DNA from 4 places in the Cellulosimicrobium sp. NPDC057862 genome. Region 1 is predicted to be linked to each of the others. Evidence: riboswitches for the same ligand, from Rfam matches in the RefSeq annotation. Region 1 holds a riboswitch; each other region holds the start of a gene.
What was found. A riboswitch is a leader RNA that binds a small molecule or an ion and turns the genes downstream of it on or off. The one in region 1 is predicted to bind thiamine pyrophosphate.
Positions count from the first base shown of each region.

Region 2: linked by a shared signal. The riboswitch ahead of ACFVN3_RS00345 (thiamine ABC transporter substrate binding subunit) and the one ahead of ACFVN3_RS20620 (TenA family protein) in region 1 are both predicted to bind thiamine pyrophosphate.
Region 3: linked by a shared signal. The riboswitch ahead of ACFVN3_RS09935 (ECF transporter S component) and the one ahead of ACFVN3_RS20620 (TenA family protein) in region 1 are both predicted to bind thiamine pyrophosphate.
Region 4: linked by a shared signal. The riboswitch ahead of thiO (glycine oxidase ThiO) and the one ahead of ACFVN3_RS20620 (TenA family protein) in region 1 are both predicted to bind thiamine pyrophosphate.

Region 1 is NZ_JBHVMH010000034.1:4,346-7,843, forward strand. Features, by position in the region: gene ACFVN3_RS20615 (helix-turn-helix domain-containing protein) at 1-293, opposite strand, end outside; gene ACFVN3_RS20620 (TenA family protein) at 399-1,151, opposite strand; TPP riboswitch at 1,142-1,266, opposite strand; gene ACFVN3_RS20625 (VOC family protein) at 1,356-2,282, shown strand; gene ACFVN3_RS20630 (alpha/beta hydrolase) at 2,279-2,923, shown strand; gene ACFVN3_RS20635 (VOC family protein) at 3,051-3,446, shown strand; tRNA gene ACFVN3_RS20640 (tRNA-Leu) at 3,453-3,498, opposite strand, start outside.
Region 2 is NZ_JBHVMH010000001.1:83,840-87,337, forward strand. Features, by position in the region: gene ACFVN3_RS00340 (ABC transporter permease) at 1-576, opposite strand, end outside; gene ACFVN3_RS00345 (thiamine ABC transporter substrate binding subunit) at 644-1,738, opposite strand; TPP riboswitch at 1,820-1,924, opposite strand; gene ACFVN3_RS00350 (ABC transporter ATP-binding protein) at 2,102-2,983, shown strand; gene ACFVN3_RS00355 (ABC transporter permease) at 2,983-3,498, shown strand, end outside.
Region 3 is NZ_JBHVMH010000006.1:52,353-55,850, forward strand. Features, by position in the region: gene ACFVN3_RS09925 (Rv2578c family radical SAM protein) at 1-424, opposite strand, end outside; gene ACFVN3_RS09930 (hypothetical protein) at 484-924, opposite strand; TPP riboswitch at 1,013-1,132, shown strand; gene ACFVN3_RS09935 (ECF transporter S component) at 1,242-1,949, shown strand; gene ACFVN3_RS09940 (ABC transporter ATP-binding protein) at 2,023-3,498, shown strand, end outside.
Region 4 is NZ_JBHVMH010000017.1:30,733-34,230, forward strand. Features, by position in the region: gene guaA (glutamine-hydrolyzing GMP synthase) at 1-657, opposite strand, end outside; gene thiE (thiamine phosphate synthase) at 701-1,426, opposite strand; TPP riboswitch at 1,479-1,558, shown strand; gene thiO (glycine oxidase ThiO) at 1,563-2,945, shown strand; gene thiS (sulfur carrier protein ThiS) at 2,949-3,182, shown strand; gene ACFVN3_RS17305 (thiazole synthase) at 3,291-3,498, shown strand, end outside.

The DNA.
Region 1 (3,498 bases):
ACGAGGTCCACGAGGCGCAGGCCGAGGGCGCCGCAGACGGCGGCCAGCACCTCGGACGACGCCTCCTTGCGGCCGCGCTCCACCTCGGACAGGTAGGCGGTGGAGACGCGCGCGGAGGCCGCGACGTCGACGAGGGTGCGACCCTGCGCGAGCCGCGCCCGCCGGAGGATCCCGCCGATGACGTGGCGCAGCAGCGGCTCCGGCCGCCCGCCCTCCCGGGACCGGGGGCTCGCCGTCGCTCTGCTCGGCACTGCGATCGGCGCCGGGCCCGGCGCCGCGCTCGTCGCGTCCATGCGGTCACGCTACCCGCGCTCCCGCCCGGGTGCCGAGGCACCCGGGCGGGGATCTGCTGCTGGCGTAAGGCCCGACGTCGGGCGCTCACCGGCCCGGGAGGGGCGTCACCACCGCTCGAGCGACCACGCCATCTGCCAGAACCGGATCTCGTGCCGGCAGCTCAGCTCGAACGCGCGCTCCATGCGCGCGCGCTCCGCCTCCCCGGCGTCGGCGGCGAGCGCGTCGAGGCGTGCCCGGAGGTCGTCCAGGACGCCCTCGGTGCGCTCGGCGGCGTAGAACTCCCACCAGCCCGCGAGCGGGTGGTCGTCCCCGATCGCGCCGGGCGTCGTCTCCCGCTCGGCGAGCCAGAACCGCCGCGCCGACCAGATGTAGGTCCACGGGCACGGCAGGAGCGCGGCGAGCAGCACGCCGAGCGAGTCGCGGCCCGCGGCGAGCATGTGGTCGACGTACGCCTGCGCGCTCGGGGCGAGGCGGTTCGTCTGCGCCTCCTCGTACGTCACGCCGAGGAAGTCGCACATCGCGTGGTGGGCGTGCGACTCGTCGTCGAGCAGGAACCCGGCCTTCTCGTGGAAGTACGCGGCCCACTCGCGGTCGGGAGCGAGCGCCATGCCGAGCCCGTAGCTGCGCAGGTAGGCCGTGAGGTACTGGTGGTCCTGGCCCACGTAGTGCCGTACCGCGGCCGGCTCGACCGACCCGTCGCGCAGCCCGGCGAGGAACGGGTGGTCGTAGAACTCGTCGAAGAGGTGCGCGTACCGCCGGGCGAGGTCGACCGTGAAGCCGATCTCCCCCCTCCGGACGAGCGCGGTCGGGTCGTCCGTGCGGACGGGGTTCACAGTGATGGCAGCAGGCGTCGTCATGCCCACGTTCCTCCGCTCGTGCTAGCGAGATCAGGTTCGACGGGTCCGGGCGGCCGTACCGCTCGTCTCAGTCCCTCGGCCCGGTCGCCCGGGCGGGACGCCCCGCGTGGTTCGTCGCGACCCTAGCAAGGAAGCACCGCCCGTGTCGGGAGCATCCGGCGACGTGTGGGAATATAGTTGTAGCGACAACAAGTTGGAGCAGACATGACCACGAGCACCCCGGGCGCGCCGACCGACCGCCTCCTGTCCCCGTCCACGAGCATGGACGCCGTCACGCTGCGCGTCGGCGACCTCGAGCAGATGACGTCCTACTACACGGGCGCGTTCGCGCTCGCGCCCCTCGAGGAGCGCTCGCGCGGCACCGAGGTGCACCGCGTCCTCGGCCGCGGCACGACGCCCATGCTGCGCCTGGTGCACACGCCCGGCCTGCCCGCCGTCGACCGGCGCCAGGCCGGCCTGTTCCACACCGCGTTCCTGTTCGACGACGCGTCGAGCCTCGCCGCGACCGTCTACCGCGCCGCGCAGGACCGCCGGGGATCGTTCGTCGGGTCGAGCGACCACCTCGTCAGCGAGGCGTTCTACTTCACCGACCCCGAGGGCAACGGCGTCGAGCTGTACACCGACCGCCCGCGCGAGACCTGGGTGCGCGAGCGGGGCCAGATCGTCATGGCGACCGAGTTCCTGGACCCGAACGCCTACCTGCGCACGCACCTCGACCAGGAGACGTTCGACGCCGGGCCCTCGCTCGCCGGGCGCGTGGGGCACGTCCACCTCCAGGTCGGCGACATCGCGACCGCGCACGACTTCTACGTCGACGCCGTCGGGTTCGAGGCCACCGTCACCGAGTACAGCGGCGCCCTGTTCGCGTCCGCGGGCGGGTACCACCACCACGTCGCGATGAACGTCTGGAACAGCGCGGGCGCCGGCCCGCGCGCCGCGAGCCTCGGGCTCGGCGACGTGGCGATCACCGTCCCCGGCCGCGACGACCTCGACGCGCTCGTCGCCCGCCTGCGCGCCCGCGGGCTGCAGCACGCCGACGACGGTCGCTCCGTCGTCGTGCACGACCCGTGGGGCACGCGCGTCACGCTCGCCGTGCCCGGCACGACGACCGACGAGCTGCTCGCGCGATGAGCGCACCGGCCACGCTCGTCGCGGTCCGGTCCGACGCGGGGCTGACGAACCCGCCCGCGTCGGGCGCCGTCGTCGTCCTGCTGCACGGGTTCGGCTCGCACGAGCACGACCTCGCGGGCCTCGGCCCGCACCTCGGTGCGCCCTGGGTCTCGCTGCGCGCCCCGCTCGCGCTCCCGCACGGCGGGTTCGCCTGGTTCCCGATCGACACGCCCGGCGACCCCGACCCGGAGCCGGTGGCGCGCGCGACCGCGGCGGTCTGGGCGTGGGTCGACGCCAAGCTCGGTCCCGAGCGGCAGGTCGTCCCCGTCGGGTTCTCCCAGGGCGGGCTCGTGGCGACGCAGCTCCTGCGCACGCGCCCCGAGCGCGTGGCGGCGACCGTCGTCCTCGGCGGGTTCGTCCAGGCCGCGGAGCAGCCCGCCGACGCCGCGCTCGCCGCCTCCCGCCCGCCCGTCTTCTGGGGCCGCGGCGCCGACGACCGCGTCATCGCGCCGCACGCGATCGACCGCACGGCCGCGTGGCTGCCAGGCCGCTCGACGCTCGTCGAGCGCGTCTACCCCGGCCTCGCGCACGGCATCGACGCGCGCGAGCTCGCCGACGTCCGGGCCTTCCTCGACGACTCCGTGGGTCGCACAAAGGACTGAGACCGGTCCGCGCGGCCCGGACGGCGGCGCTGAGGCAGCGCTGAGCGCACGCGCCCCGGGGCGCGCGCTCGGCGTCGGGCGCGCACGATGGGAGCACCCCTGCCCAGCGCACCGAGGAGCCAGGCCGATGTTCCGCAGCCTCTTCCCGATCCTCACCGTCGCCGACCTCGACCGGTCGCTCGGCTTCTACCGCGACCTGCTGCGCGGGACGGTCGAGTACGCGTTCCCCGCGGACGGCCCGCCGGTGTACGTCAGCGTGCGCGTGGGCGGGTCGCCGCTCGGCCTGGGCCAGGGCGACCCACCCCCCGCGGACACCCGGGTCGTCCTGTGGGTGTACGTCGACGACTGCGACCGAGCTGTCGAGCACCTCGCGGCGGCCGGCGTCCCGGTGCTCGAGCCGCCGACGGACCAGCCGTGGGGCGAGCGCGTCGCACGCGTGCAGGACCCGGACGGCACGGTCGTGATCCTGGGCCAGGAGGCCGCGCCACCGCCGGAGCCCGAGGGCCCGACCGGGCTCTCGTGACCTGGGTGCCCCCACCGGGACTCGAACCCGGAACACGCCGGGTTTAAGCCGG
Region 2 (3,498 bases), on a different contig from region 1:
CACGGTGCGGAACGCGCGCCACGGCGTCGCGCCGAGCGCCCGGGCGGCCTGCTCGGCGCGCGGGTCGAGGTGCTCCCACAGCCCGCCGACCGTGCGCACCACCACGGAGTAGTTGAAGAACACGAGCGCGACGACGATCGCCGCGAACGTCTCGTCGAGCCCCAGGAACCCGAGCGGGCCGCCCTGCACGAGCAGCGACCGGAACGCGACGCCGACGACGACGGTCGGGAGCACGAACGGCACGGTGACGAGCGCGCGCACGACCCGTCGCCCCGGGAACCGGCACCGGTACAGCACGTACGCGCCGGGCACGCCGAGCAGCACGGAGAACACCGTGCCGAGCACCGCCTGCCACAGCGTCAGCCCGAGGATGCGCCACGTCCGCGGCTGGGAGAACACCTCCGCGAACCCCGACAGGTCGAGGCCGCCGTCGTCCCCGACGAACCCGCGCGCCACGAGCGTGAGGACCGGCCACGCGAAGAACACCCCGAGAAACACCAGCGGCACCGCCGCCGCCAGACCCCACAGCACCGCGCGCCCGACGCCACCCCGCCGGACCGCCCGGCCCCTCACCACGGCTCTACCTCGCGCGACCACAGCTCTACCTCGCGAGGTAGAGCCGTGGTCGCTCGTGGACCGGGCGTCAGTCGACGACCGTCGCCGTCCATGCCTTGATCCACTCGTCGCGGTGCGCCGAGACGTCGGCGGGCGCGACCTCGAAGGGCTCGTCGGCGAGCGGCGCGAACTCGGCCCAGCCGTCGGGCAGCGCGACGGCGTCGTCGGCGGGGTACATGTACATCTGGCCGGGCACGTCCGACTGGAACGCCTCGCTCACGAGGAAGTCGACGAGCTGCTGCGCGCCCTCGGGGTTCTTCGCGTTCGCGAGCACGCCCGCGTACTCGACCTGGCGGAAGCACGTGTCGAGCAGCGCGCCGGTCGTGGACGCGGAGCCGTCCTCGGTGAGCGTGAACGCGGGCGACGTCGAGTACGACAGCACGAGCGGGCGCGGCCCGGCGCCCTCGGAGCCGGAGAAGTCGACGTAGTACGCGTCCGACCACCCGTCCACGACCTTGACGCCGTTGGCGCGGAGGTCGGCCCAGTAGTCCTCCCACCCGTCCTCGCCGAACGCGCCGACGGTCGCGAGGAGGAATGCGAGCCCGGGCGACGACGTCGCAGGGTTCGTCACGACGAGCAGGTCCTCGTACTCGGGCTTCGCGAGGTCCTCGAGCGTCACGGGCTCGGGGATCCCCGCGTCGGCGAACCACGTGTGGTCGACGTTGACGCACACGTCGCCGAGGTCGACCGGAGTGAGCTCACCTCCGTCGCCCACCGCGTACTGCGCCGCGGAGTCGGAGAGGCCGTCCGGCGTGTACGGGTCGAGCACGCCCTCGTCGATCGCGCGCGACGCGAACGTGTTGTCGATCCCGAACACGACGTCGCCGAGCGGTGAGTCCTTCGTGAGGATGAGCTGGTTGACGAGCGCGCCGCCGTCGCCGGGCGCGACCTGCTCGACGGTGAGCCCGCTCTCCTCCTCGAACGCGGCGAGCACCTCGTCGCTCACGGCGAAGGAGTCGTGGGTCACGAGGGTGACGGTCCCACCCGTGCCCGACGACGCGTCGTCGCCTCCCGCGCCGTCGTCGCCGCCGCTGCACGCGGCGAGCGCGAGGAGGGCAAGGGTCGTCCCCGCGCCGGTGGCGAGGGACCGGGCCCGGCGGGTGCGGGCGGTCGTGCGCTGCATGTGTCCTCCCAGGACGTTCAGGAGGGGTCCACCGACCCGTGCGACCCGTGCTCCGGCGAGCGCGGGCGACCGCACGAGCAGGTGATCGAGATCCCGACTTCCTCCACCGGTGCTAACCGGATCAGGTTCGAGGGTCTGCGGTGGTCCGCACTCTCAGCTCCTCCAGGAGCTCCCCTGTCGTTCACGTCGAGCCTACACCGGGCCGCCCCTCGGGAATCCCCCTGAGAGAACCCTGAGAGCGGCCCGGCGGCGACCAGGGAAGGGTCCGGGCCGGTCCCCGATGCCCGCGGGCGCGCGCCCGCGGGAGGGTCGTGACGACCGGACCGGGGTCCCCGGCCGACGACGCAGGAGGGTGAAGGACCGATGAGCAGCAGACCTGGGACGACGCGTACGACGACGACCGTCGCCGCGTCCGCGGAGCACGCCACGGGAGCCGCAGGAGTCTCCGGAACCACGCCGGAGCATCCCGTGATCGCGACCGCACGGGGCCTCGAGAAGACCTACGGGCGCGGCGAGGCGACGGTCCGCGCGCTCGACGGCGTCGACGTCGACCTCGAGCGGGGGCGGCTGACCGCGATCATGGGCCCGTCCGGGTCGGGAAAGTCGACCCTCATGCACTGCCTCGCCGGACTCGACTCCCCCACGGCGGGCACCGTCGTCGTGGACGGCGAGACGGTGTCGGCGATGAGCGAGCGGCGCCTGACGCGGCTCCGACGCACACGCATCGGGTTCGTCTTCCAGTCGTTCAACCTCGTCCCGACGCTCACCGCGGAGGAGAACATCGTGCTCCCGCTGGCCATCGCGCGCCGGCCGGTGGACCGCGAGTGGTTCGACCGCGTGGTCGACGCCGTGGGGCTGCGCCCGCGGCTCGGGCACCGCCCGGCGGAGCTCTCGGGCGGGCAGCAGCAACGCGTGGCGTGCGCGCGGGCGCTCGTGTCCCGGCCGGCGGTCGTGTTCGCGGACGAGCCGACGGGCAACCTCGACTCGCGCGCCGCCGCGGAGGTGCTCGGCTTCCTGCGCGCCTCGGTGGACGACCTCGGCCAGTCGGTCGCGATGGTCACGCACGACCCCACGGCGGCGTCGTACGCGCACCGCGTCCTGTTCCTCGCCGACGGTCGCCTCGTCACCGAGCTGCGCGACCCGACGACGCAGGCCGTCCTCGACACGCTCGGCGCCCTCACGCCGGTGGCGCCCGCGGGCGCGCACGCCGCCGAACCTGCGCACGCACCGGCGGCCGTCCGATGATGGGCCGGATCGCGCTGCGCGGCGTGCGCGCGCACGGCGCCCAGCTCGTCCTGTCGGTGCTCGCGGTGACGATCGGCGTCGCGTTCGTCACCGGCACGTTCGCGCTGCGCGCGATGCTCGCGTCGACGTTCGACGGCATCGTCGCGTCGTCGATCCAGGCCGACGCGTACGTGCGCGGTGCGACCGCCGCGGGGTCCGCGCTCGAGTCGTCGTCCGCTCAGCTCGGTGGGGCCCGCAGCCTCGTCCCGGCAGACCTGGCCGAGACGCTCGACGCGCGCGACGACGTCGACCTCGCGCTCGCCGAGGTGAGCGGTCCTGCCGTCCTCGTGGGCGCCGACGGCACCGCGGTGCTGAGCACGCAGGCTCCGAGCATGGCGGTCGGCTACGACCCGCGCGACCCCGGGCCGCGCGTCGTCGACGGCCGCGCACCGGAGAGTGCCGCCGAGGTCGCGCTCGAGTCCGCGACGCTCGAGGCGTCGGGGCTCGCTGTGGGCGACACGACCGACGTCGTGCTC
Region 3 (3,498 bases), on a different contig from region 1:
GCACACGCGTACGCACGTACCGCCGGTAGGCGCCGTGCGGCGCGGTCCCCATGATCTCGTCGCCGACGCGCAGCTCGCCGATCGGGCGCTGGGTGCCGTCAGCCAGGAGCACCGGCGTGGTGGGAGCCAGGCAGTAGGAGCACGCGTGGCTGCACCCCCGGTACGGGTTGACCGTCCAGCGGAACGGCATGCGCGACATGGCCGGCACCTTGGACAACGCGCTCTTGGCGGTCACCTCGTGGAAGGTGATGCCGGCGAACTCCGGCGTGCGCACGCTGCGCACGAGGCCGACGCGCTCCAACCCCGGGAGCGCTCCGTCGTCCGCGCCGATCGCCTGTCCGTCCCACCGCACGAGAGCATTCGAACAGGTGTTCGATTGCGTGTCAAGGTCGCTCGGACGTGGCGCGTTCCCCGCGAGGTCCACCGCCTCACACGGGGCCGCACCGGCCTGTCCGCTACCCGCTCCGTGCTGTCACGGCGCCGTCACGGCGCGTCCTCCGCAGCCCACGCCATGAGCAGGCCCAGGTTCGCGAGCGGGACGTGGTGGCCGATCCGCGGGTGGTCGAGCGTCACGCCCACGACGCCGGCCGCGCCGAACGACGCGACGTAGTCGATCGCGTCCGGCACCGGCACCGCGAGCAGCGGTACCGCTGCGCCCTCGCCGACGACGCCCAGCGCGACCGCGGCCTCCCGCGCCCGGTCGGCGCTGCTGTAGAGGCAGACCATCGGCCCCTGTGCCGCGCCCACGGCGTACGGACGGGGCCGGTCCTCGGGTCCCCGCGCGATGAAGAACCAGGTGTCGAGCCGCGTCGTCTGCCGCCACAGCGCGATCTGCGCCGTCGTGTCTCCGGCGGGCGCGGACCGGACCGCCTCGTCGAGACGGTCCAGCTCCGCGACCGCGGCGGGGTCGTTGTCCCTCGTCATGCCGCCACGCTCTCACGCCCTGCCACGCCGTCCCGCGGGCTGAGACGCCGGGATTGTCGAGAGCGCACGAAGGCCCTAGGGTCGGGCCCGAACGCCCCCGGGGAGCGCACGAGCGCTGAGAGTGCAGGCCGGACACCCGTCCCCCCTGCAGACCCGTGGAACCTGATCTGGTTCGTACCAGCGAAGGGAGCAGGGCCGACGTCACCGTCCCCTGCGCGCTCGTGCCCGCGCGCCCCGCGCCCGGCCGTGCGCGCGGGCCGAGGCGGTGACGCGCCGTCGTGCACCCCTCGCCCCGGGGGCCCGACGGAGGGAACCGCATGGCCGAGCCCCGCACCACCCCGCAGCAGACGACCCCGGGCGCCGCCCCTGGCGCTGTCGTCGGGACGACCGACGACCCGACCACCGGGACCGCAGGCCACGTGCTCCCCGCGACGCCCCCGCCTGCCGCGCGCCGGCGGGGCCTGACCCTGCACGAGACGGTGCTGATCGCCGTGCTCGGCGTCGTCTTCGGGTTCGTGTACTGGGCGTTCGTGCAGCTCTGGGCCCCCTTGCAGCTCGCGATGGGCCCGCTCGCGGACCTCGCCGCGAACGTCCTCGCGGGCGCGTGGATCGTCGTCGGCCCGCTGGCCACGTACGTCGTGCGCAAGCCGGGGGTCGGCATCCTGGCCGAGACCCTCGCCGCGCTCGTCGAGGTCGTCTTCCTCGCCTCCCCCGCAGGGCCGCTCCTGCTCGTCGTGGGCCTGGTCCAGGGCCTCGGCGCCGAGCTGCCGTTCGCGCTCACGCGCTACCGCCGGTTCGGCTGGTGGGTGTTCGTCGCGTCCGGCGTGAGCGCCGCGCTCGTCACGTTCGCGTTCAACGCCGTGCGCTTCGGCTGGCTCGGGCAGGACTACGCGATGCTCCGGCTGGGTGTCCAGGTCGTGTCGTGCGTCGTCCTGTGCGGCCTCGCAGCCCGCCTCCTGGGCGACGCGCTCGCGCGCACCGGCGCCCTCGACGCCTTCGCGATCGGCGCGGCCCGCCGTGGCTGAGCGCGCCGCCCCCGACACACCCGAGGCCGCCCCTCGGGACCCCGCCACGGCCGACGCCGTCACAGCCGACGCCGTGACCGTGCGCCTCGGGCACCACGGCGCCCGGGTGCTCGACGCCGTCGACGTCACGGTCCCGGCCGGGACGAGCCTCCTCGTCCTCGGCCCGTCCGGCTGCGGGAAGTCGACCCTCCTGCGTGCGCTCGTCGGCGTCGTCCCGCACACGCTCCCGGGCACCGTCGCGGGCGGGCTGCGCGTCGCCGGGCTCGACCCGCGCGAGGTGCCGCCGCCCGCGCTCGCCGCCCGCGTGGGCCTGGTCCAGCAGCGGCCCGGCGACCAGCTCTGCCTGGCGCACGTGGACGAGGAGCTGCGGTTCGCGCTCGAGAACCGCGGCGCCGACCCCCGCACCATGGACGACCGTGCGACCGCCGCGCTCGCCGCCGTCGGCGCCGCGCACCTGCGCGACCGCCCGACCCACGCCCTGTCGGGCGGTGAGGCGCAGCGCGTCGCGGTCGCCGCCGCGCTCGTCGCCGACCCGGAGCTCGTCGTCCTCGACGAGCCCACCGCGCTCCTGGACCCCGCTGCCGCGCACGACGTCGGGGCGCTCGTCGCCGGCCTCGCCCGGACACCCGGGCCCGACGGCGAGGCGTCGCCCGCCAGGCTCCCCCACCGCTCCGTCGTGCTCGTCGAGCATCGCCTGGACGACCTGGGCGCGCTGCCCGGCGCCACCCTGGTGCTGGGCCGCGAGGGCCGGGTCGTCGCGCACGGCCCCACGCACCGCGTCCTGCGCGAGCACGCACGCGACCTCGCCGACCTGGGGTGCTGGCTGCCGCTCGCCGTCCGCCTGGAGCAGGCGGGTGCCCCGGGGCCGCTCGGCTCCCCGGCGACCGACGGGTGGCTGGTCGATCTCGCACGGACGTCGTCCGCACCCCCGACGAGCTCGGGCCGGGACCCGGCCGGGCTTGCGCCGGGCTCGGAGCGTCCGGTCGCGCTCCGGGCGCGCGGGCTCGCCGTCCACCGGGGCGGCCTCACCGCGGGGCGCGCCCGCCGGACCGGGCACCCCGTCGTGCGCGACGTCGACCTCGACGTCCGCGTGGGCGAGGTGCTCGCCGTCGTGGGGCCCAACGGGGGCGGCAAGTCGACGCTCCTGCGCGGCCTGGCCGGGCTCGAGCGCACCACGGGCGTCGTCGTGACCGCGACGGACGATCCCGTCGCGATGGTGTTCCAGGACCTCGAGCACCAGCTCGTCGCCCGCACCGTGCGCGAGGAGGTCGCGTGGTCGGCACGGCTGGCCCGCCTCGCCGACCTGGAGGCTCGCGTCGAGCGGACGCTCGACGCGTTCGGGCTCGCTCACCTCGCCGACGCGAACCCGTACCGGCTCTCGGGCGGCGAGCAGCGCCGCCTGTCGCTCGCGACGGCGACCGTGCTCGACCCGCCGGTCCTGCTCGCCGACGAACCGACGTTCGGCCTGGACCGGGCCCAGGCCGCCGCGGCCGCGCGCGTCCTCCGCGACCGGGCGGACGCGGGCGGCGCCGTGGTCGTCGTCTCGCAC
Region 4 (3,498 bases), on a different contig from region 1:
GATGACGTTGCCGGGCGTCCAGTCCGGGGCGAGCCCGGCGCCGTCGTACAGGAAGTGCTCCAGCACGGTCTGGCCGTGCGCGGAGTGCTTGACCTCGGGGTGCCACTGCACGCCGTAGAGGCGGCGCGTGGTGTCCTCGAACGCGGCGACGGGTGAGCCGGCCGATGTCGCGAGGACCTCGAAGCCCTCGGGCGCACGGTGCACCGCGTCGCCGTGGCTCATCCACGTGGTCTGGTTCTCGGGGGTCCCGTCGAGCAGCACGCCCGCGGCGCACACCTCGACCTCGGTGCCGCCGTACTCGCGCAGGCCCGTCTGGGCGACCTCGCCACCCAGCGCCTTGGCCATGGCCTGGAAGCCGTAGCAGATGCCCATGACGGGCACGCCGGCCGCGAACAGGGCCGGGTCGACGAACGGGGCGCCGGTCGCGTACACCGACGACGGCCCGCCGGAGAGGATGATCGCCACCGGGTCCTTGGCGAGCATCTGCTCGACCGTGAAGGTGTGCGGCACGATCTCGGAGTAGACCTTGGCCTCGCGCACGCGGCGCGCGATGAGCTGCGCGTACTGGGCGCCGAAGTCGACGACGAGCACGGGCCGCGGGGTCGCGGCGACCTCGGCGGTGGTGGGGGTTTCGGGAGCGGTGGCGGGTGACGTCACCGGTCCAGGATAGTCGCCGCCCGGCGCGGTCCCGTCCCGCGTCTCAGGCGTCGGTGCGCTCGGTGGCACGCTCAGCGGCTCGCTCGGCGACCCGCCCGCGCAGCGACCGGGCCGCGGCTTCCGGGTCCGGCGCCTGCGTGATCGCCCGCACGACGACGACGCGGGTCGCCCCGGCGTCGAGGACGGCGTCCAGCCGCTCCGCGTCGATCCCGCCGATCGCGAACCACGGGGTGCTGGGCCGCGTCGCGGCGACCGCGCGCAGCAGGTCGAGCCCGACGGCGGCACGCCCCGGCTTGGTCGGCGTCGCCCACAGCGGCCCGACGCAGAAGTAGTCGACGTCCGGGTCGGCCTCGGCGGCGGCCGCCTGGTCGGCCGAGTGCGTGGACCGGCCGACCACCGGTGCCGCGCCGAGCAGGGAGCGCACCGCGGGGACGGGCAGGTCGCCCTGGCCCATGTGCACCACGGGCGCGGCGGTCAGTCGTGCGACATCCGCCCGGTCGTTGACCGCCCACAGCGCACCGTGCTCCGTCGCGACCCGCGCGACGATCTCCTGGAGCTCGAGCTCGCGCGCCACGTCGAGCGTCTTGTCGCGGAGCTGGACCACGTCGACCCCGCCCGCGAGCGCCGCCCGCAGGAAGTCCTCGAGGTCGCCGCGCTCCTCGCGCGCGTCGGTACACAGGTAGAGGCGCGCGTCGGCGAGGCGGGCGCGCGCGACGTCCGGAGCCGCAGGCGCGGGAGCGGCGGGGGTGGCGAAGGTCTCGGGGCTCACCTGCCGGAGCCTAGCCGCGGCGTGCCCGGAGCAGGCGGTACTGTGGCCGACAGCACGGGAGCCCCGCACGGGGCTGAGAGGGCGTCGGAGCCGACCGTCGAACCTGATCTGGGTCATGCCAGCGAAGGGAGCGCGCATGCACACCCCTGTCCGTCCGGGGTCCCGCCCGCCGGGAGCCGGTCCTGTCGTGCCCGACGGCGCGCGTGACGTCGTCGTCGTGGGCGGCGGGATCGTGGGGCTCGCCGTCGCGTGGCGCGCGGCGCGCGCCGGGCTGACCGTCACGGTGCTCGACCCGACGCCGGGCGACGGCGCGACGCACGCCGCCGCCGGGATGCTCGCCCCGGTCACCGAGGCCGACTTCGGCGAGGACGACGCGCTGCGACTGCACCTCGCGGCCGCCGCGGCGTGGCCCGCGTTCGCCGCCGACCTGCGTGCCGCGACGGAGGCCGACGTCGGGCTGCGCACCGCGGGCACCCTCACCCTCGCGTACGACGCCGACGACCTCGCGCTGCTCCGGCGCGTCCTCGCCCTCCACGCGGCGCACGGCCTCGCGTCGCACGAGCTCACCGTCGCCGACGCGCGCCGGCGCGAGCCCTACCTCGGTCCGCGGGTCGCGGGCGCCGCCTGGGCCCCGGCCGACCACGCGGTCGACCCGCGCGCGACGCACGCCGCGCTGCTCGGCGCGCTCGGCGGCACCGGTGCGGGCTCCGGGCCGGGGACACTCGCGGGGGCGAACAGGGGTCCCGAGGTGCGCGCCGTCGTCGTGCGGGCATCGGCGACGCGGCTCGCGCTCGACCCGGCCGGGCGCGTCGTGGGCGTGCACGACGACGCGGGCCGGCTCCACGCGGCGGGTGCGGTCGTCGTCGCGGCGGGCTGGGAGTCGGGCGCGCTGCTCGCCGAGGTGCCGGGCGTCGTCGTGCCCACGCGGCCGGTCAAGGGGCAGACCCTGCGCCTCGACGCCGGGCCGGACCTCGCGCTCGAGCACGTGGTGCGCGGGGTCGTGCAGGGGCGGCCGGTGTACGTCGTGCCGCGCGACCCCGTCCCGGACGGGCAGGGTCACGGCTGCACGGGGCACCGCGAGGTGGTCGTCGGGGCGACCACCGAGGAGAACCCCGACGACCGCCGCGCGACCGCCGGCGGCGTCTTCGCCCTGCTGCGCGACGCGCGCGCCCTGCTGCCGGGGATCGACGAGGCCGCGCTCGTCGACGTCACGCCCCGGGCGCGCCCCGCGACCCCGGACAACCTGCCGCTCGTCGGTCCGACCGCCGTCCCCGGGCTGCACCTCGCAACCGGGCACGGGCGCAACGGCATCCTGCTCGCACCGCTCACCGCCGACGCGGTGGTCGCCGGCCTCACCGGCACCGCGCTCCCCGCCGACGCCGCCGCCGCCCTCTCCCCGACCCGCACCGACCGCTTCGCCGAACCCAGGGTTGTCCCCGGGTTCGCGTCAGATCCGGGGAACAACCCCGGGTTCGACGCCGGCCGGTCGGCCGCCTTCGCCACGACGACACCGAGGTGACCCGTGACCCCACACCCTCCGACCGCGCTCGTCAACGGCGAGCCGTACCCGCTCGACGCGCCCGTGCACCTCGAGCAGCTCGTCGCGGCGCTCGTCCCGGCGTACGTCGCCGACGGGACGCCGCAGGGCGTCGCCGTCGCCGTGGACGACGCCGTCGTGCCGCGCGGCTCCTGGGCGACGACCGTCGTCGCGCCCGGCGACCGCATCGAGATCGTGACCGCCGTCCAGGGCGGCTGAGGAGGACCCGTGACCACGACCGACAGCTCCCCCGCGACCGCGAACCGACCGACGGAGGGCGACGACCCGCTCGTCGTCGCCGGGACGACCATCGGGTCGCGCCTCGTCATGGGGACCGGCGGGGCGGCGAACCTGCTCACGCTCGAGGACGCGCTCGTCGCGTCCGGCACCGCGCTGACGACCGTCGCGATGCGCCGCGTCGCCGTGCGCGCCGGCGGCGACGCGAGCCCGGACGCCGGGATCTGGGCGCTCCTCGCGCGCCTCGGCATCCGGGCGCTGCCCAACACGGCCGGGTGCTTCTCCGTGCGCGAGGCCG